DNA from 3 places in the Mesorhizobium sp. M0633 genome. Region 1 is predicted to be linked to each of the others. Evidence: predicted binding sites of a transcription regulator. Region 1 holds the regulator's gene; each other region holds the start of a gene.

Region 1 (6,192 bases):
TCGCCATAGGCCATGTCGAGCCGCGCCCTGCCCTCGGTCGAAAGCACGTCGCGGAAACCCGCGCGGGCTCGATCCAGGCCGCCGGCCAGCGATCGCTGCCGGCTACGTTGGCGCCGTTGGCATAGGCGTTGTCCCAATCGGCAATGTGACGTTCGAACACCCTGCGCCCTCCCTGGCATATGGCCTTGCAACGTAGCCGTGAGCATCGCGCGGCGCGTCGTCGCCAGCCTCACGATTCCAGCTCTCGCATCAATCTCAAGTGACAGCCGCCTTGATGGCGAAGCGCGCTTCCTTCCACGCACCGGTGCGCAGGATGTCCTCAAGCACTTCGACGGCCTGCCAGACATCGGCATAGCCGACATAGAGCGGCGTAAAGCCGAAGCGCATGGTCGATGGCGCGCGAAAATCGCCGATCACGCCACGTTCGATCAGCGCGCGCATGATCTGGTAGCCATGCTCATGCATGAATGAAATCTGGCTGCCGCGTTTTTCCCCATCGCGCGTGCTCTCGAGCGTGAGCCCGTAAGTGCCGCACTTTGCCTCGACAAGCTCAATGAACAGATCCGCCAGCGCGATGCTCTTCTTGCGCACCGCCGTCATGTCGACATCGTTCCAGATGTCGAGCGCGCCCTTCAGCGTGCGCATCGACAGGACCGGCTGGGTGCCGCACAGAAACCGGCGGATGCCGGTGCCGGCCGCATAGCCTGGCTCGAAGGCGAAGGGCCGTGCATGGCCCCACCAGCCGGTGAGCGGCTGCTGGATGTCGGAAAGATGCCGCTCAGCCGCATAGATGAAGGCAGGCGCGCCCGGGCCGCCATTCAGATATTTGTAGGTGCAGCCAACGGCAAAATCGGCGTTTGCCTTGTCGAGCTCGACTGACATCGCGCCGGCGGTGTGGCAGAGATCCCAGACGATCATCGCCCCGGCTTCCTGAGCCCTGCGCGTCAGCGCCGGCATGTCGCGCAGTTCGCCCGACTTGTAGTTGACGTGGTTGACCAGCACCACGGCGGTGCGTTCGTCGATCAGCTCTTCGATGGTCGGCGCGTCGATCCCCGAGAGGCGCAGCAGCGTATCTTTTCGCGTCGAAACCACACCCTCAGCCATGTAGAGGTCCGTCGGAAAACTATCGCCCTCGGCGACGATGACCTGCCGCTCCGGTCGCATGGCCATGGCGGCGTGCAGCAGCTTGTAGATGTTGACCGATGTCGTGTCGCAGACCACCGTCTGGCCGGCCGCGGCACCGATCAGGCGCCCGAGCTGGTCGCCAAGTTCAAGCGGCATGTTGAACCAGCCGGCCGTGTTCCATGCGCGGATGAGATCATGCGACCATTCTTCGGTCGCGGCCTTGTGCAGTTCATCGAAAGCGGCACGTGAAGCAGCTCCTAGCGAATTGCCGTCGAGATAGATCACTCCTTGCGGCAACACGAAGCGGTCGCGCATCGCGCGCAGCGGATCTGCGGCATCCATCGCCTTTATGGCGGCGAGATCGGGAATTCCTGTCATGATGTGCCTGCTCCCCCCAAAAATTCAACGCAACGCCGGACACGCATCGACTGTTCTTCCATCACCTGGTTGCGCGCAGCAAGGCTCCACCGGCGAGAAGCAGCCTGACCAGGCGACTGGAAACCAGGAGTTAACCCGAGGTTGGCGTTTTGAGTTCGTTTCGTTCACGGTGCATTGACCGAACCGCGCAGTCGATACGGGTTCAATTCCGTGCCCTTTGCCGACCGACGGCCGATGTCAGTGCTGCCTTCTGGGAAGCCAGAAGGCGCAAACGAAAGCAGAATCAAGGGGATGACGCTCGCGACGGTGAAAATGCGGCATTCCGGTAGGGGCGTGGTTTGTTTCCCAAGCCTTAACGCATTCATTAAACTTTAAACGGTTGCGGAACACAACTGGAACAGATAGTGTTTGTTCTGGGTTTGTTTTTCTGATTCTGTTGGGGGTCGCTATGCTGACACGCAAACAACACGAACTGCTTATGTTCATCCACGAAAGGTTGAAGGAAAGCGGTATTCCGCCCTCCTTCGACGAGATGAAGGAGGCGCTCGACCTGGCTTCCAAATCGGGAATCCATCGGCTGATTACGGCGCTGGAGGAGCGCGGCTTCATTCGCCGTTTGCCCAACCGGGCCCGTGCGCTGGAGGTGCTGCGCCTGCCTGACTCGATCGCCCCCGGCCTCAATGCGGCACGCAAGTTCTCGCCGAGTGTCATCCAGGGTAGTCTTGGGCAAGGCGCCCCTCGGCAGGGCAAGCCGACATCGTCGCGCGTCCCTGCAGCCGGCAATGACGACGATGTCGTCGCCGCCGTTTCGATCCCGGTGATGGGCCGCATCGCCGCCGGTGTGCCGATCGACGCCATCCAGCACCAGACGCATTCGATTTCGGTGCCGCCGGATATGATCATGGGCGGCGAGCATTATGCGCTCGAGGTCAAAGGCGATTCGATGATCGAGGCCGGCATTTTCGACGGCGACACGGTGATCATCCGCAATGCCGATACGGCGAGCCCCGGTGAGATCGTGGTGGCACTGGTCGACGAGGAGGAAGCGACGCTGAAGCGGTTCCGCCGCAAGGGCGCCTCGATCGCCCTGGAAGCCGCCAATCCGGCCTACGAGACGCGCATCTTCGGACCAGACAGGGTCAAGGTGCAGGGCAAGCTCGTCGGACTGATCCGCCGCTACTGAGCTCCGCCCTTGGCGCCGGCTTTGGGGTTGTCGGCCCTGCGGTATGGCGGCAGGCCCCGTGCCGCGCGTGAAAATTTCCGCTGCACGTGCCAGGGCCGGTATGATTTTTCGACCGCGAAACGGATTTCGGCGCGCGTTGCCGCTTGTGGATCGAAGTAGACGGCGGCACTTCCCGCGCGCGCCAGTTGCCGTTTGGTGACGACGAGGACCAGTCGGTCGTAGTAGCAGGGGTTATGGGCGGTGGCGTCGTCGATGACGATCAAGCTGGCAAAGGCGCAGGCTGGCCGCGCAGTATCGCGGTCCTTGGCTTGCGCGATGATCGCGCCGGATGGATGCCTGGCAAGGCAGAGGCCGTCCGTGCAAATGAACGGCATGCCCGGCGGTAGGTCGGCCGGATCGGCAATGTCGAATTGCGGGTCGTTCTTTCCAGGTGTTTCCGGCGCGACGATAGCCTCTGATGTGAGCGCGCGTTTCCAGTTGTCGATGGTGAACTCATTCGGGCGTGCCCGGTTGACCGCGAGTTCACCGCTGCCGATCGGCAGCGCGACCAGCCGTGCGTCCTCCGAGACCAATACGTCGGGTATGCGTGTCTGCGTTGTCGTCAGCAAGCCGGCGAGCGCAAAAGGAAGTGCCGCCAGCCGCAACCAGGTCGTCGCCATGCTGGCAATGACGAGGGCGATCGTCACCAGAAGGACGGATCTCAGCGAAATTAGCCCGACCGCATCGATCGGCGAGCGCTCCGAGATCCACCCGGACAGGGCGATCATCGCCGTCAGCCCCTTGCCCATGACATAGAGGAAAGGGCCATCCGCACCGAACGGCATCGCCAGCGCGCTGAGAACGGCGAAGGGCATGACGACCAGTGAGACGATGGGCATGATGGCCAGATTGGCGAACAGGCTGAGAGGCGCCACGCGCTGGAAATGCCATATGGCGAAAAGCGCCGTGGCGCTCCCTGCAATGATCGAGGTCATCGCCAGACCGCACATGCCCAGCAGGACCTTTCGAGTGGCAAAGCGTAGCGGCGACCGCCGCGGCGGCGGCGTGGTGGCCCTGCCGGCGCGGTAATCGGACCAGCCTGCATAGGCGCCGACAAGGGCCGCCGTCGCGGCGAAGGACATCTGGAAACTCGGACCGACCACCTCGTGCGGCGACACCAGGATGACCGCGATGGCCGAGATCGCCAGGTTGCGCATGGTGAGCGCGGCCCGGTCGAACAGCACGGCGATAAGCATCACCGCCAGCATGATGAAGCTGCGTTCGGCCGCCACGACAATGCCGGAAAAGACGAGGTAGGCCGAAATCGAAAAAAGCGCGGCGGCCGCGGCATATTTCTTGACCGGCCGTCGCGATGAGAAATCGGGAAACAGCGCAAAGGCACCCCGCAGCAGCGCCATGATGGTGCCGGCGACCAACGCCATATGCAGCCCCGAGATGGAGATGATGTGGTAGATGCCGGTGCGCCGCATCGCTTCGTTGATCTCCTCGGGAATGCCGGCGCGCACGCCGACGATCAGCGCAGCAGCAATCTCGCCCTCGGCACCGCCGATGCGGCTGCGGATATGGTCGGCGATGGATTCGCGCGCGTCTTCGATCGCGGAAGAAAGCTGCGCGGCAAGCGGCATGCTGCCCGACGACACGACTTTCGGATTGCCGAGAAAAAAGCCGCTGCCGCCGATACCGGCGAAATAGCTGTCGAAGGAGAAATCATAGCTGTCGGGCCGCACCGGGCCGGTCGGCGGCAGCAGCCGCACATAGCCGGTGATCTCGGAACCGGCGGTCAGCTCAGCCGGTATCTTCATCGCCGAAACGCGGACCCGTTCCGGCATGTAGCGCAGTGTCGGCCTGGCGGTTGAGATCACATCGATTGTCAGCCTGATGCGGCCGCTCGCCATGGGCTCGTACGATACGACGCGACCCGTCAGCCGCGTCGAGATTTCGGAACCGAGCATATGCGTTCCGACACGCCATGTCTCGAACTTGGCGGCAAGTACGCCAAGCGCGCAGAGCAGCGCCACCATGAAGCACAGGCGCGTCCTGGGCCATGACCGTGAGACGACGGTACAAAGGGCCGCGAGGAGCGCGATTGCGATCGGCTGTGGAAAGGCCGGCTCCACCGACAGCCCGAAATATACGACCACCCCGCATGCGAGGAACACCGGCACCAGCAGGAAGGCGATGCCGCGGTCGAGTTCCAGGCCGGCTGCCGAGGTTACGCTGTTGCGGATACGGGACGGTGACGGGAGGCGGAAACGCCTGGGCAGGCGTACGATGGGCTCGCCCGCGGGCACGAGAACCGCTGCTGGGTCGCTGGCCGGCAGCGACGGAGCATCGAAGCGCGGAGCGGGTAGCAATGCCGGTGCCGGCAGGACAGGCGGGGGAGCGGCAAACAGCAAGCGTTCGCTGACGCCGCTGCCAACGTCCACGCCCTCGCCCGCACCACGGCCTCGCACAGCCATCGGGTCTGCCCCTTGCGCCCTCGACCTCCTATGCTACATGAACGCGCAACGCGCGAAAGTCCGCAAACCCACTTCCTTCGCCCGCCTGAGAGTTCCATGCCCGATAAGGTCGTCACCCGTTTTGCCCCCTCGCCCACCGGCTATCTGCACATTGGCGGGGCGCGCACGGCGCTGTTCAACTGGCTGTATGCCAAGCACACAGGCGGCACTATGCTGCTGCGCATCGAGGACACCGACCGCGAGCGCTCCACCGATGCGGCAAGCGCGGCCATTCTCGACGGGCTTTCCTGGCTTGGCCTGACATGGGACGGCGAGCCGGTGTCGCAGTTCGAGCGTGCGCCGCGCCATCGCGAGGTGGCCGAGGAGCTCGTTCGTATGGGCAAGGCCTATTATTGTTATGCGACGCCTGCCGAGCTAGAGGCAATGCGCGAGAGCGCACGGGCCAAGGGGCTGCCTCCCCGCTATGATGGACGCTGGCGCGACCGCGACCCGTCGGAGGCGCCGCCCGGCGCCAAGGGGGCGATCCGCATCAAGGCGCCGACAGACGGCGAGACGGTGGTGCATGACCGCGTCCAGGGCGACGTGCGCTTTCCCAACAAGGATCTCGACGATTTCATTATTCTGCGCTCGGACGGTAATCCCACCTACATGCATGCCGTCGTCGTCGACGATCACGACATGGGCATCACCCACATCATCCGCGGCGACGATCATTTGACCAACGCCGCACGCCAGACCGTAATCTATCAGGCCATGGGCTGGGAGGTGCCATCGATGTCGCATATCCCGCTGATCCACGGTGCCGACGGCGCCAAGCTGTCGAAGCGGCACGGTGCGCTTGGCGTCGAAGCCTATCGCGCCATGGGCTACCTGCCGGAGGCGCTGCTCAACTATCTGGCGAGGCTTGGCTGGAGCCACGGCGACGATGAGATCATGTCGATCGCCGACATGATTGCATGGTTCGACATTGGCGACGTCAACAAGGGCGCCGCCCGTTTCGACTTCGCCAAGCTCGAGGCGCTTAATGGCGTGCATATGCGCCGGATG
Region 2 (6,192 bases), on a different contig from region 1:
TTCCGTCATCCGCGACATGACGAGCACGAATTCCTCGCCGCCCAACCGGAAGGCGTCGACGCCGGTCCGGGCGTATTTCCTGATGACGGCGGCAAAGCGGCGCAGGACCTGGTCGCCGACCGGGTGACCGAATACGTCGTTCGTCCTCTTGAAATGGTCGAGGTCGAACATGGCGACGGACATGAACGGGCCGAAGACCCGCTCGCCGTAGAGTGCCGTCAACGCCCGCCGATTCATCAGCCCGGTCAATGGATCGGTCATCGTCTCGGCCTTCAATTCGATCTGCGCCTGCAAATGGTGCAGGGAGAGCGTCAATGCGCCGAGCCCGGTCATGCAGGCGACGGCCACGACGGAATTCACCCGCTCGGCCCAATTGTCGGGCGCAACACCCAGCACCCATTGGCCCGTGACCAGCAGGACCGCGCCGCAAAGTCCGAACGACAGCGCACAGACGCCGCTCAGGAACGAGACGACCAGCAATATCCGGCGATCGTGACCACCCTCAATCCAGAACATCGCCCCGATGAGCGAGAGCAGCGCCGTTACCGTCGCGTAGGTGACAATGAAGCCGACACCATCAAACCCGAGATACGTCGCGCCCGCGCAAACGGCCATCGCAACCAAGGTCGGCAAGATGGCTCGCCTGTAGTCGCCTATGCCGAGATATTGCATGGCCGACAGGCAGATGATCAGGAAGCCGAGGCTGAGAAGCACAAGCACGATCTGGCAAAGCCAGGCGCTTGGATCCCTGGTGTAATGCCAGAACAACACGACATGTGCGACCAGCACGAGAATGCCGCAGGCCACCGTCAGCACAAAGCGTGCCTGTGGCGCGCTGAACCAGATCGCAAACATGGTGATGCTAAGGCACGTGCCCGACAGCGCCGCCGCGAGCAGAAGCGAACTGTAATCCAACATGCTTAAGCGACAGCCTCTTGAGGGTTCCACTGCATTCTAGGTCAGCGACAGTTCGCGGATATCGTTTTTCAGCCAACCTTGCGGCGTAACCTTCGGACAAGGTTTACAAAGCGTCGATGCTCCAGGCTTCGACCCCATTTCCGCCGCTTGGCTGTCGAATGGTTTTGCAGTAAGAGGCTCTATCCTCGAACGTAACAGGAACCTCCGTCGCCTGCCCGCGAAAAGCGTGGCAGTATCGGGTGGTGATTCGCAGCATCGGAATCCAGGATCGGCATGGACGACAATAACGATCTTTTCGCCAAATTGGACAAGCAGCCGCAACCGGCTCGCGCCGCCGCGCGCCCGGCCGACCCGCTGGTGCAGGCGGCGAAGCGGCCGGCGCCCCGCGACGCCAGCGAGAGCTATAGTGCCGCCGACATCGAAGTGCTGGAGGGGCTGGAGCCGGTGCGACGGCGCCCGGGCATGTACATTGGCGGCACCGACGACAAGGCGATGCACCATCTGTTCGCCGAAGTCATCGACAATTCGATGGACGAGGCGGTCGCCGGCCATGCGACTTTCATCGATGTCGAGCTGTCCGCCAACGGATACCTGTCCGTCACCGACAACGGCCGCGGCATTCCGGTCGATCCGCACCCGAAATTCAAGAAGCCGGCGCTCGAACTCATCATGACGACGCTGCATTCAGGCGGCAAGTTCGACAGCAAGGTTTACGAGACGTCCGGCGGCCTGCACGGTGTCGGCGTTTCCGTGGTCAACGCGCTGTCCGACCATCTCGAGGTCGAGGTCGCGATTGGGCGCAAGCTCTATCGCCAGCGCTTCTCGCGAGGCGTTCCGGTGACCGGCCTGGAGCAGCTCGGCGAGGTGCACAACCGCCGCGGCACGAAGATCCGCTTCCATCCAGACGAGCAGATTTTCGGCAAGGGTGCTGCTTTCGAGCCGGCGCGGCTCTACCGCATGGCGCGGTCAAAGGCCTATCTGTTCGGCGGTGTCGAAATCCGCTGGACCTGCGATCCGTCGCTGATCAAGGAAAAGGACACGACGCCGGCCAAGGCAGAATTCCATTTTCCGGGCGGCCTCAAGGATTATCTGAAAGCCTCGCTCGGCGACGAATTCCAGGTCACCCGTGAAATGTTTGCCGGTAAGAGCGAGAAGCAGGGTGGCCACGGTTCGCTCGAATGGGCGGTAACCTGGTTCGGCGGCGACGGTTTTATCAATTCCTATTGCAACACCATTCCGACCGCCGAAGGCGGCACGCATGAGGCCGGCTTCCGCAACGTCCTGACGCGCGGCTTGCGCGCTTATGCCGACCTGGTCGGCAACAAGCGCGCCTCGATCGTCACTTCCGAGGATGTGATGATCTCGGCGGCGGGCATGCTGTCGGTGTTCATCCGCGAACCGGAATTCGTCGGCCAGACCAAGGACAGGCTGGCGACGATCGAGGCGATCCGCATCGTCGAAAGCGCCATCCGCGACCCGTTCGACCACTGGCTGGCCGACAATCCGCAGGAGGCTTCGAAACTGCTCGAATGGGTGATCGCGCGCGCCGACGAGCGGGTGCGCCGCCGCCAGGAAAAGGAAGTGTCGCGCAAGAGTGCGGTGCGCAAGCTGCGCCTGCCCGGCAAGCTCGCCGACTGCACGCAGAATGCCGCCGCCGGTGCCGAGCTGTTCATCGTCGAGGGCGATTCGGCGGGCGGTTCGGCAAAGCAGGCGCGCGACCGCGCCAGCCAGGCGGTGCTGCCCCTGCGCGGCAAGATCCTCAACGTCGCCAGCGCCGGCAACGACAAGCTTGCCGCCAACCAGCAGATATCCGACCTCATCCAGGCGCTTGGCTGCGGCACGCGCTCGAGATACCGCGACGAGGACCTGCGTTACGACCGGGTCATCATCATGACCGATGCCGACGTCGACGGCGCCCATATCGCCTCGCTGCTGATCACCTTTTTCTACCAGGAGATGCCAAGCCTGGTCCGCGGCGGCCATCTCTATCTGGCGGTGCCGCCGCTTTATTCGATCCGGCAAGGCGGCAAGGTCGCCTATGCCCGCAACGACGCGCACAAGGACGAACTCCTGCGCACCGAATTCACCGGGCGCGGCAAGATCGAAATCGGCCGCTTCAAGGGGCTGGGCGAAATGATGGCCGCCCAGCTCAAGGAAACCACCATGGACCCGAAAAAGCGCACGCTGCTCAGGGTCGACGTTATCGATGCCGAGGCGGCGACCAAGGATGCGGTCGACGCATTGATGGGGACCAAGCCCGAGGCCCGTTTCCGGTTCATCCAGGAACGCGCGGAATTCGCCGAGACGGAAGTGCTGGATATCTGAGCTCCCGCCGCTAGCTTGGCCTTCTGAGCTGGAGACGAGCACTTGACCTGGGCGCGGCTGAAGGACGATATCGGCACGCGGATCGCTGGCCTGACGCGGCCGACGCGCTCGGACTGGATCTTTGCCCTGCGCACCGTTTCGGCCGGCCTCATCGCGATTTTGGCCGCCTATGCGCTGAAGCTCGACCACCCGCAATGGGCGATGATGACGGTGTTCATCGTCGCACAGCCGGTCGCCGGCATGGTGCTGGCGAAGGGGTTTTATCGTCTCCTCGGCACGCTTGCCGGCGCGCTGGCGGCGATCGGCATTACCACTGTTTTCGATGCCAACCCGTGGTTGCTGGTTGCAGTTCTTGCCGGCTGGATCGGCATCTGCTCGCTGGTCTCGTCGCTGCTACGCAATCCGGAAGCCTATGGCGCGGCGCTTGCCGGCTACACCGCGATGATCATCGGCCTGGCGGCTTTCGGCCAGCCGCACCTCGTCATCGATCTCGCCGTGGCGCGCTGCGCGGAAATCGTGCTTGGTATCGTCTGCGCTGCGCTGACCAGCCGGCTGATCCTGCCGAAACTGGCCGCCGACGCCATCATCTCAAGACTGAAACGCAGCATTCTCGACCTGGCGGCCTATGCGGACGGCGCTTTTTCCGGCGGCGATGCGGAAAAGCTTGCCGGGCTGCACCGCAAGCTGATCGGCGACGTCCAGACGCTCGGCGAGATGCGCACCTACGCAAGGCTGGAGGGGCCGAGCCTCGCCACCCGCGCCTATCCGGTCCGGCGTACCATCGGCCAGCTTCTGTCGGCCCTGTCGGCGGCGCGTGCGCTGCATGCCCACGCCGCGCCGAAGAATGCAGCCCTCATCCCCGTTCGCGCCGAGTTGCAGGCCGTTGTCGGCGAACTGGTAGCCAAGCCGGGCGCGCTGGACGATACGGCGCCCTGGGTGGCGCGGCTCGACGCAATCGCCGGCAAGGCACGGCAGATGCCTGACATCGCGGCCGGGCAAGACATTGACTGGGCTGGCACTGTCACCCGCCTAACCATTGCCGCCGACTTCGCCGAGGCAATGCAGCAAGTGCTGCGCGGCCTGGATGCACTCCGCTCTCCCCCGTCTCGTGCCAGTCGCGAACGGCGGCAGCCAGCGCTGGTGGTGCACCGCGATTACCGTGCGGCATCGCGCAATGCCGTGCGCGCAGCAATCGCCACGCTCCTGGTCGCCGGCTTCTGGCTGGCGACGAAATGGTCGGACGCGACCGGCACGGTCATTCTGGTCGCCGTCGTCTCCAGCCTGTTCGCCGCTCGCCCCGATCCGATCCGGTCGGCATGGAACTTCTTCGAGGGCACGTTGCTCGCCCTGCCCTTTGCGTTTCTCATCGGCCAGTTGGCGCTTCCGGCTTTGCCAGGCTTCGGATGGTTCATGGTCTTTGTCGTGCCGATCCTGGTGCCAGCGGCACTGGGCATGGCCAATCCGCGCTATGTCGGCGTGGCAACGGCCTTTGCGATCAATTTCCTCGCCTTCCTCAGCCCACATCAGGTCATGACCTACGATCCGGAGCCGTTCCTCGCCAATTCGGCAGCGGTCCTTGTCGGCATTCTTCTGGCGATCGGCGTCTTCGCCGTCGTGCTGCCCGCCGACCCCTGGGTTACAGTCAACCGCATCCTGCAAACCATGCGCGAAGATCTTGCACGCCTTTGCCTGCACGACCGCCTACCGCGGCGATCGGCCTTCGAAAGCCTTGCCTACGACCGGATCAACCAGTTGATGCCACTGCTGCAGAACGCCGGCAAGAAAGGCGATGCGGTTCTCGGCGGCGGCATAGCTGCGGTTACCGTCGGCCTCGAAATCCTGCGGCTGCGCAACGCGCAGCAAAGTTCCACGATGCCATCCGAAACGGCACTTTCCATCACCAATTTCCTGCGCGGGCTGGCACGCGAACTGCTGTTCAGGCGCGTCGGCGAGCCGCAGACGGCGACCGTCGCAGTCGCCAGGCAGTATGCAGCAGGCATCGCGGAGCGCAGCGTCGCGGCCGAAATGCTGCAGATCGCCGCCTCGCTGCGCATCATCGCCGCCGCGATCGAGGATTTTCCGGATTTTTTCGCGAAAGACCGGGTTTAGGCAGCAGCGATCGCCAGCGCGTGCCCGCGTGCGTTCTCGCGCAGCGCGTCGAGATGGATCGATTTGACCAGCCCGGCGAGATCGCCTTCGGCGGACTGTCCGCCCAATTCCTTCAGCATCAGCCAACTGACTTCCTGGACGCCGGCGAGGCGTTTGCCATTGGCGACCTCGCGCCAGACCTTCAGCGCGCGCAGAATGATGGCGTGGGTGGCGGCGGCAAGCCCGGCGCTGCGGAACAGTGCCTGCAACGCTATGTCATGCCCGCCGGCCAGCAGTGCTCTCACCCGTTGTTCGGACCGTTGGCTGAGCGCGACCAGCGCCGAACCAAAGAAGTCGACCTTGCCGTGCGCAATGGTGCGGACGACGAAGCTTGCGGTCAGGTCGCCGCGCAGGCGCAGATGTTCGACAAGTGCGGTATGTTCCTCTGTCCGCGTGCCTTCGATCAGCGTCACCGAAGCCTTGATGCAAGCATCGCGCGTGACGCGCTCGGCCCTGGCGGCGCCCATCAGCGCCAGCACCAGCGGCGACCCCTTGAGCATCTCCCCGAGCTTGACCAGCAGCATATGCCGGCAGTCGGCGGGCAGGCGCGCGTCGGCAATCAGCGCCTCGCGCACTAGAGGCAGATGGCCGTGCCGCTCGGCCATGCGGCGAAAGCTGACGGATGCGATGTCGGCGCCGCTGTTGGCGAGCAGCGTGGTGCAAGCCTCCGGCTCACCGATCTCGGCGATCGCCGCCGCAACCGACATCGAGACACGCGGCCGGTCGGCGATCACCCTCTGCGTCGCTTTCTGGGCGCCGGCAACCCGATCGATCAGGTCGGCATCGGTGAGCAGCGGCGAG
Region 3 (6,192 bases), on a different contig from region 1:
TGAGCTGACGCAGGAACGGGATCGGCAGCATGTTCTGCCCGTCCTTGTTCTCCAGCTCGAAGATGATCTGGGTCAGTACCGGATGCGTGATGTCGTCACCGGTCTTGGCGTCCTGGACAGTAAAGTCCTCGCCTCTTTTGACCATTTCAGCGAGATCCTCGAGCGTCACATAGGTGCTGGTGCCCGTATTGTAGAGACGGCGATTGGCATATTTCTTGATAACAATAGGTTCGTCTTTTGCGGCCATCTGCATCCTCCCCGGACACCGGGCAGCTTAAGTAAGCCGCCGGTAACGATTGCGCCTTTTTAAAGGATATGCGCAAAAGCGTCATGAATCCAAGCAGTTTGTGCAGTGCGGGACCATTTTATGCTGCGCAGCACGGATGGGCCGTCATCGCAGCGACGCGCGGCCTGCTTGCCGCGGAGGAACGCCATGCCCATTTCGGGTTTGACTCGGGTTGTGGAAAGGGCAAGAAAAGTCCCCGACGGCACCCGAAATCGTTCCCCGAAAGCCTGGAGAAGAATATGTCCGCTTCCAACGCCATCGTTGTCGCCAGTGCAGCGCGCACGCCCGTCGGCTCCTTCAACGGCGCCTTCGCCAACACCCCAGCCCATGAATTGGGTGCCGTCGCCGTCAGGGAAGCGCTGGTCCGTGCCGGCGTCGACGGCAAGGAGGTGGACGAGGTCATCCTCGGCCAGATCCTGACCGCGGCTCAAGGGCAGAACCCGGCGCGGCAGGCGGCAATGGCTGCCGGCGTACCGCAGGAGGCGACCTCCTGGGGCCTGAACCAGCTCTGCGGCTCGGGCTTGCGCGCCATCGCGCTCGGCATGCAGCAGATCGCCCAGGGCGACGCGAGGATCATCGTTGCCGGCGGCCAGGAATCGATGTCGATGGCTCCGCATGCACAGCATCTGCGCGGTGGCGTCAAGATGGGCGATTTCAAGCTGATCGACACCATGATCAAGGACGGCCTGACCGATGCCTTCTATGGCTATCATATGGGCAACACCGCTGAGAACGTCGCCCGCCAGTTCCAGATCACCCGCGACGACCAGGACCAGTTCGCACTGGCTTCCCAGAACAAGGCCGAGGCCGCGCAGAAAGCCGGGAAATTCAAGGACGAGATCGTTGCCTTTACAGTCAAGGGCAGGAAGGGCGACACTGTAGTCGACCAGGATGAATACATCCGCCACGGCGCGACAATCGATGCCATGACCAAGCTCAAGCCCGCCTTCGATAAGGAAGGCACGGTGACTGCTGCCAATGCTTCCGGCATCAACGACGGTGCCGCCGCCGTGGTGCTGATGACCGAAGCGGAAGCCGCAAGGCGCGGCATCACACCGCTGGTGCGTATCGTTTCCTGGGCGACCGCCGGTGTCGACCCGCAGATCATGGGGACGGGACCGATCCCCTCCTCGCGCAAGGCGCTGGCCAAGGCCGGCTGGTCGGTCGGCGACCTCGATCTGGTCGAAGCCAACGAGGCCTTTGCCGCGCAGGCCTGCGCCGTCAACAAGGACATGGGCTGGGATCCGGCCATCGTCAACGTCAATGGCGGCGCCATCGCCATCGGCCATCCGGTCGGCGCCTCGGGCGCCCGCATCTTCAACACGCTGGTCTACGAGATGCGCCGCAGAAGTGCCAAGAAAGGCCTTGCCACGCTGTGCATCGGCGGCGGCATGGGTGTTGCCATGTGCGTGGAAGCAATGGGATGAATGGCAAATTGTGAATGGTGAATGGTGAATGGAAGATCGGAGGGCTTACGCAATAACCATTCACCATTCACCATTCACTCTGGGAGGGAAACGCATGACAAAGGTTGCAATCGTCACAGGCGGGTCGCGCGGCATCGGCGCGGCGATATCGGTCGCCTTGAAAAGCGCCGGCTATTCGGTCGCCGCAAACTACGCCGGCAATGAGGAAGCGGCGGCAAAGTTCAAGGCCGCGACCGGCATCCCGGTCTATAGATGGTCGGTCGCCGACTACGAGGCCTGCGCCGCCGGCATCAAACAGATCGAAGCCGATCTCGGTCCCGTCTCGGTGCTGGTCAACAATGCCGGCATCACTCGCGACGCGATGTTCCACAAGATGACGCGCGAGCAATGGAAAGAGGTCCTCGACACCAACCTTTCCGGCGTCTTCAACATGACGCATCCGTTGTGGGGCGGCATGCGCGACCGCAAGTTCGGTCGCATCATCACCATCTCCTCGATCAACGGCCAGAAAGGCCAGGCCGGCCAGGTCAATTATTCGGCCTCGAAGGCCGGCGATATCGGCTTCACCAAGGCACTGGCCCAGGAAGGCGCGCGCGCCGGCATCACCGTCAACGTCATTTGCCCCGGGTACATCGCCACCGAGATGGTCAAGGCAATGGACGAGAAGGTCCTCAACGAGCGCGTCATCCCGCACATCCCGGTCGGCCGTCTCGGCGAGCCGGAGGAAATCGCGCGCTGCGTCGTCTTCCTCGCTTCCGACGATGCCGGTTTCATCACCGGCTCGACCATATCAGCCAATGGCGGCCAGTACATCGCCTGATCGTTTATCTTTACGTTGAGACAGATACGCGCTTGGACGAACGGGCCTGCAAAACGGCCCGTTTCTATAGCGGTCTTCCCGTTGCAAGATCTCGATGCAGCACGCTGCCCCAATCCGGCACGCAAAGGTTAACGGCAAACTCGCAGCCTGTGCAAAAACCGCCCGGCAGCCTGTGGATTCTAGGTGGAAAAGCTGTTCACAACACAACATGCTGCGGTGAACAAACCAAGAAACTTCGGCTATCTCTGATTCGTCGCCGATTCGTTCCGGCTTTGAGCGGAACGTTAACGGCGAGAGCTGAAAACACCCTCGAAATGATTAAAGCGCGTTAGGAAACATCAATAATTTCATAATGTTGTGCGAAGCAGATTGGCCAGCCACGACCATTCACCGGCAGAGGTTAACCGCAGTGCTCGCGTGGATGCCGCCTGCATAAATCGGGCCAGTTTCCGTGATTCAGCATGTGGTGAGGTACGCCGACAGAAAACCCAGATGTAGCCGTGAACAAACCCTGAATCAGCGTGAGTCAGTGATTCGTCGCTGATTCGTTCCAGACTCGTTCCAACTGTTAATCGGGAACAGATTTTCTGGCTTCGAACCAACCAATCGGCCTGCCCTCGGCATATTCCGCTTTCGCTTCGTGCCCGAAATCCCTATGTGTCGCCTGTCATACGCGGCCAATATGGGCGCGCTCCCGACAATGCGAGGCAGAGAGCCTTATTTCCAGGCCGATGAACATCTATCCGAAACACACTGAACCGCTGATCCTGTCGGGTCGAGACGTGACGGCCGTGGTCGGCCCGACCAACACCGGCAAGACCCACCTCGCCATCGAACGCATGGTGGCGCACGAAAGCGGCGTCATCGGCCTGCCGCTCAGGCTGCTTGCCCGCGAGGTCTATACGCGCGTCTGCGAGAAGGTCGGCGCCCATAAGGTTGCGCTCATCACCGGCGAGGAAAAGATCCAGCCGGCTGGCGCGAAATACTCGGTCTGCACCGTGGAAGCGATGCCGCGCGAGACCGACGCCGCCTTCGTTGCCATCGACGAGGTCCAGCTCGCCGGCGATCTCGAACGCGGCCACATCTTCACCGATCGCATCCTGCATCTACGCGGCCGCCAGGAGACGCTGCTGCTGGGTGCGGCCACCATGCACGGCATCCTGCAGCGCCTGCTGCGGGGCGTGTCGGTGGTGACCCGGCCACGCCTGTCGCATCTTGCCTATGTCGGCTCGAAGAAGCTGACCCGCCTGCCGCGGCGCACCGCGATCGTCGCCTTCTCGGCCGACGAGGTCTATGCCATCGCCGAGCTGATCCGCCGCCAGCAGGGCGGTGCCGCCGTCGTGCTCGGCGCACTCAGCCCGCGCACCCGCAACGCCCAGGTGGCGCTGTTCCAGTCGGGCGACGTCGACTACCTCGTCGCCACCGACGCCATCGGCATGGGCCTCAACCTCGACCTCGACCACGTCGCCTTCGCCCAGAACCGCAAATTCGACGGCTACCAGTACCGCAACCTGACGGCGGCCGAGCTCGGCCAGATTGCCGGCCGGGCCGGCCGGCATCTGCGCGACGGCACCTTCGGCGTCACCGGCCAGGTCGATCCGCTGGATGATGAACTGGTCAACAAGATCGAGGCGCATGATTTCGATCCGGTGAAAGTGCTGCAGTGGCGTACCGCGCATTTCGATTTCGCCAACCTCGATGCGCTGAAGCGCTCGATCGAGACCAACGCCCCGGTCGAAGGCCTGACGCGCGCGCTGCCGGCAGTAGACGCGCAGGCGCTCGAGCATCTGTCGCGCGACGAGGACGTCCGGGCACTCACCACCGATGCCAGACGCGTGGCGCTGCTGTGGGAAGCCTGCGCGCTGCCCGACTACAGGAAGATCGCGCCGGCCCAGCACGCCGACTTGATCGCCTCCATCTACATGGACCTTGCCAGGCACGGCCATGTCGACGAGAACTACATGGCCGAGCAGGTGCGCCGTGCCGACACCACCGAAGGCGACATCGACACGCTATCGCACAGGATTGCCCAGATCCGCACATGGACCTTCGTCTCCAACCGGCCCGGCTGGCTGGCCGATCGGGCACACTGGCAGGAAAAGACGCGCGAAATCGAAGACAGATTGTCGGATGCGCTGCATGAGCGGTTGACGAAACGTTTTGTAGACCGCAGGACTTCCGTCCTCATGCGGCGCCTTAGAGAAAACACGATGCCTGAAGCCGAAATCAGCCCAACCGGAACCGTCCTCGTCGAAGGCCATCACGTCGGCGAGCTGCAGGGTTTCCGCTTCACCGCCGACCAGAGCGCCGGCGGCGAGGATGCCAAGGCGGTGCGGGCGGCGGCGCAGAAGGCGCTTGCCGCCGAGTTCGAAGCGCGGGCCGAGCGGTTCGGCGCCTCTGCCAATGGCGACATTGCGCTGGGTTCGGATGGCACGCTGCGCTGGATCGGCGCACCGATCGGCACGCTGGTTGCCGGCGAAGACGCTTTGAAGCCGCGTCTCGTTCTGCTCGCCGACGAGCAACTCACCGGCCCGGCACGCGACAAGGTTGCGGCGCGCGCCGAGCGCTTCGTCAACTTCCAGATCGAATCCCTGCTGAAGCCGCTGGTCGACCTCAAGAATGCGGAGCAGATCACCGGCATCGGCCGCGGCATTGCTTTCCAGCTCGTCGAGCATTTCGGCCTCATCAACCGTCGCGACATCGCCGACGAGATGAAATCCCTCGACCAGGAAGGCCGCGCGGCGCTTCGCCGTCTCGGAGTGCGCTTCGGCGCCTACCATGTCTTCGTGCCGGCGCTGATCAAACCGGCGCCGGCGGGGCTGATAACGCTGCTGTGGGCGCTGAGAAACGACGGCAAGGACAAGCCCGGCTTCGGCGATGTCGTTCACGCACTGGCCTCCGGCCGCACCTCGGTGGTCATCGATCCGACCTTCGACAAGACCTTCTACAAGCTTGCCGGCTACCGCAATCTTGGCCGGCGTGCTGTACGCGTCGATATTCTCGAACGGCTGGCCGACCTGATCCGGCCGGCGACCAACTGGAAGCCGGGCCTCGGCCCTCGCCCCGACGGCGCCTATGACGGTCAGTCCTTCATGGTGACGCCGCCGATGATGTCGATTCTCGGCGCCACCGCCGACGACATGGAAGAAATCCTGAAGGGACTCGGCTATCGCGCCGATGCCAAACCGGCGGCCGAGGTCAAGGCGCGGCTCGAAGCACAGGACAATGCCGCGCGTGAAGCTGCCGCTGCAAAGCAGGCGGCGGAAGAGGCTGCGCGAGTCGAGCAGGCGAGGATGGCGGAAGCATCTGCCGCGGCAGAGCCGCCGGCGGAGGCTTCGGAACCTGTGTCGGATGCGGCTCCTGTTGCGGAGGCGGCGGCCGAAGCTGTGACCGAAGCGACGGCAGAGCCTGTCGCGGAAGCTCCAGCCCCTGAAGCTGCGGCAGAAGTCACGCAAGAGACCCGGCCCGCCGCGGAGGCGACTGCTGAAGCGCCTGCGGAACCAGCGGCCGAGCCAAGGGCGGAACTTGGGGCGGAAACTGAGGCTGCGGCATCGGCAGAACCGCCGGTTTCCGACACTACGGAAGCATCGCCGGCCGAACCTGCAGCGACGGCGGAAGCCGTCTCCGGCGAAGCTGCTCCAGAAGCGGAGGAGCCAAAA

The links. Region 1 encodes LexA, which represses DNA repair genes until DNA is damaged. Its sites were predicted from a motif close to TGTTCNNNNTGTGTTCNG; they were not measured.
Region 2: a site for LexA is predicted at 1,104-1,121, ahead of parE (DNA topoisomerase IV subunit B). Genes of this name have one in related genera too.
Region 3: a site for LexA is predicted at 3,080-3,097, ahead of NKI47_RS11155 (helicase-related protein). Genes of this name have one in related genera too.

Annotation. Positions count from the first base shown of each region.
Region 1 is NZ_JAMYQC010000022.1:86,684-92,875, forward strand. It holds partial or broken gene NKI47_RS22145 (hormone-sensitive lipase) at 1-160, opposite strand, end outside; gene kynU (kynureninase) at 256-1,503, opposite strand; gene lexA (transcriptional repressor LexA) at 1,952-2,686, shown strand; gene NKI47_RS22160 (ComEC/Rec2 family competence protein) at 2,680-5,145, opposite strand; gene gltX (glutamate--tRNA ligase) at 5,242-6,192, shown strand, end outside.
Region 2 is NZ_JAMYQC010000003.1:292,174-298,365, reverse strand. It holds gene NKI47_RS04985 (GGDEF domain-containing protein) at 1-918, opposite strand, end outside; gene parE (DNA topoisomerase IV subunit B) at 1,192-3,243, shown strand; gene NKI47_RS04975 (FUSC family protein) at 3,286-5,352, shown strand; gene NKI47_RS04970 (DUF2336 domain-containing protein) at 5,349-6,192, opposite strand, start outside.
Region 3 is NZ_JAMYQC010000008.1:145,282-151,473, forward strand. It holds gene phaR (polyhydroxyalkanoate synthesis repressor PhaR) at 1-247, opposite strand, end outside; gene NKI47_RS11145 (acetyl-CoA C-acetyltransferase) at 526-1,713, shown strand; gene phbB (acetoacetyl-CoA reductase) at 1,808-2,533, shown strand; gene NKI47_RS11155 (helicase-related protein) at 3,265-6,192, shown strand, end outside.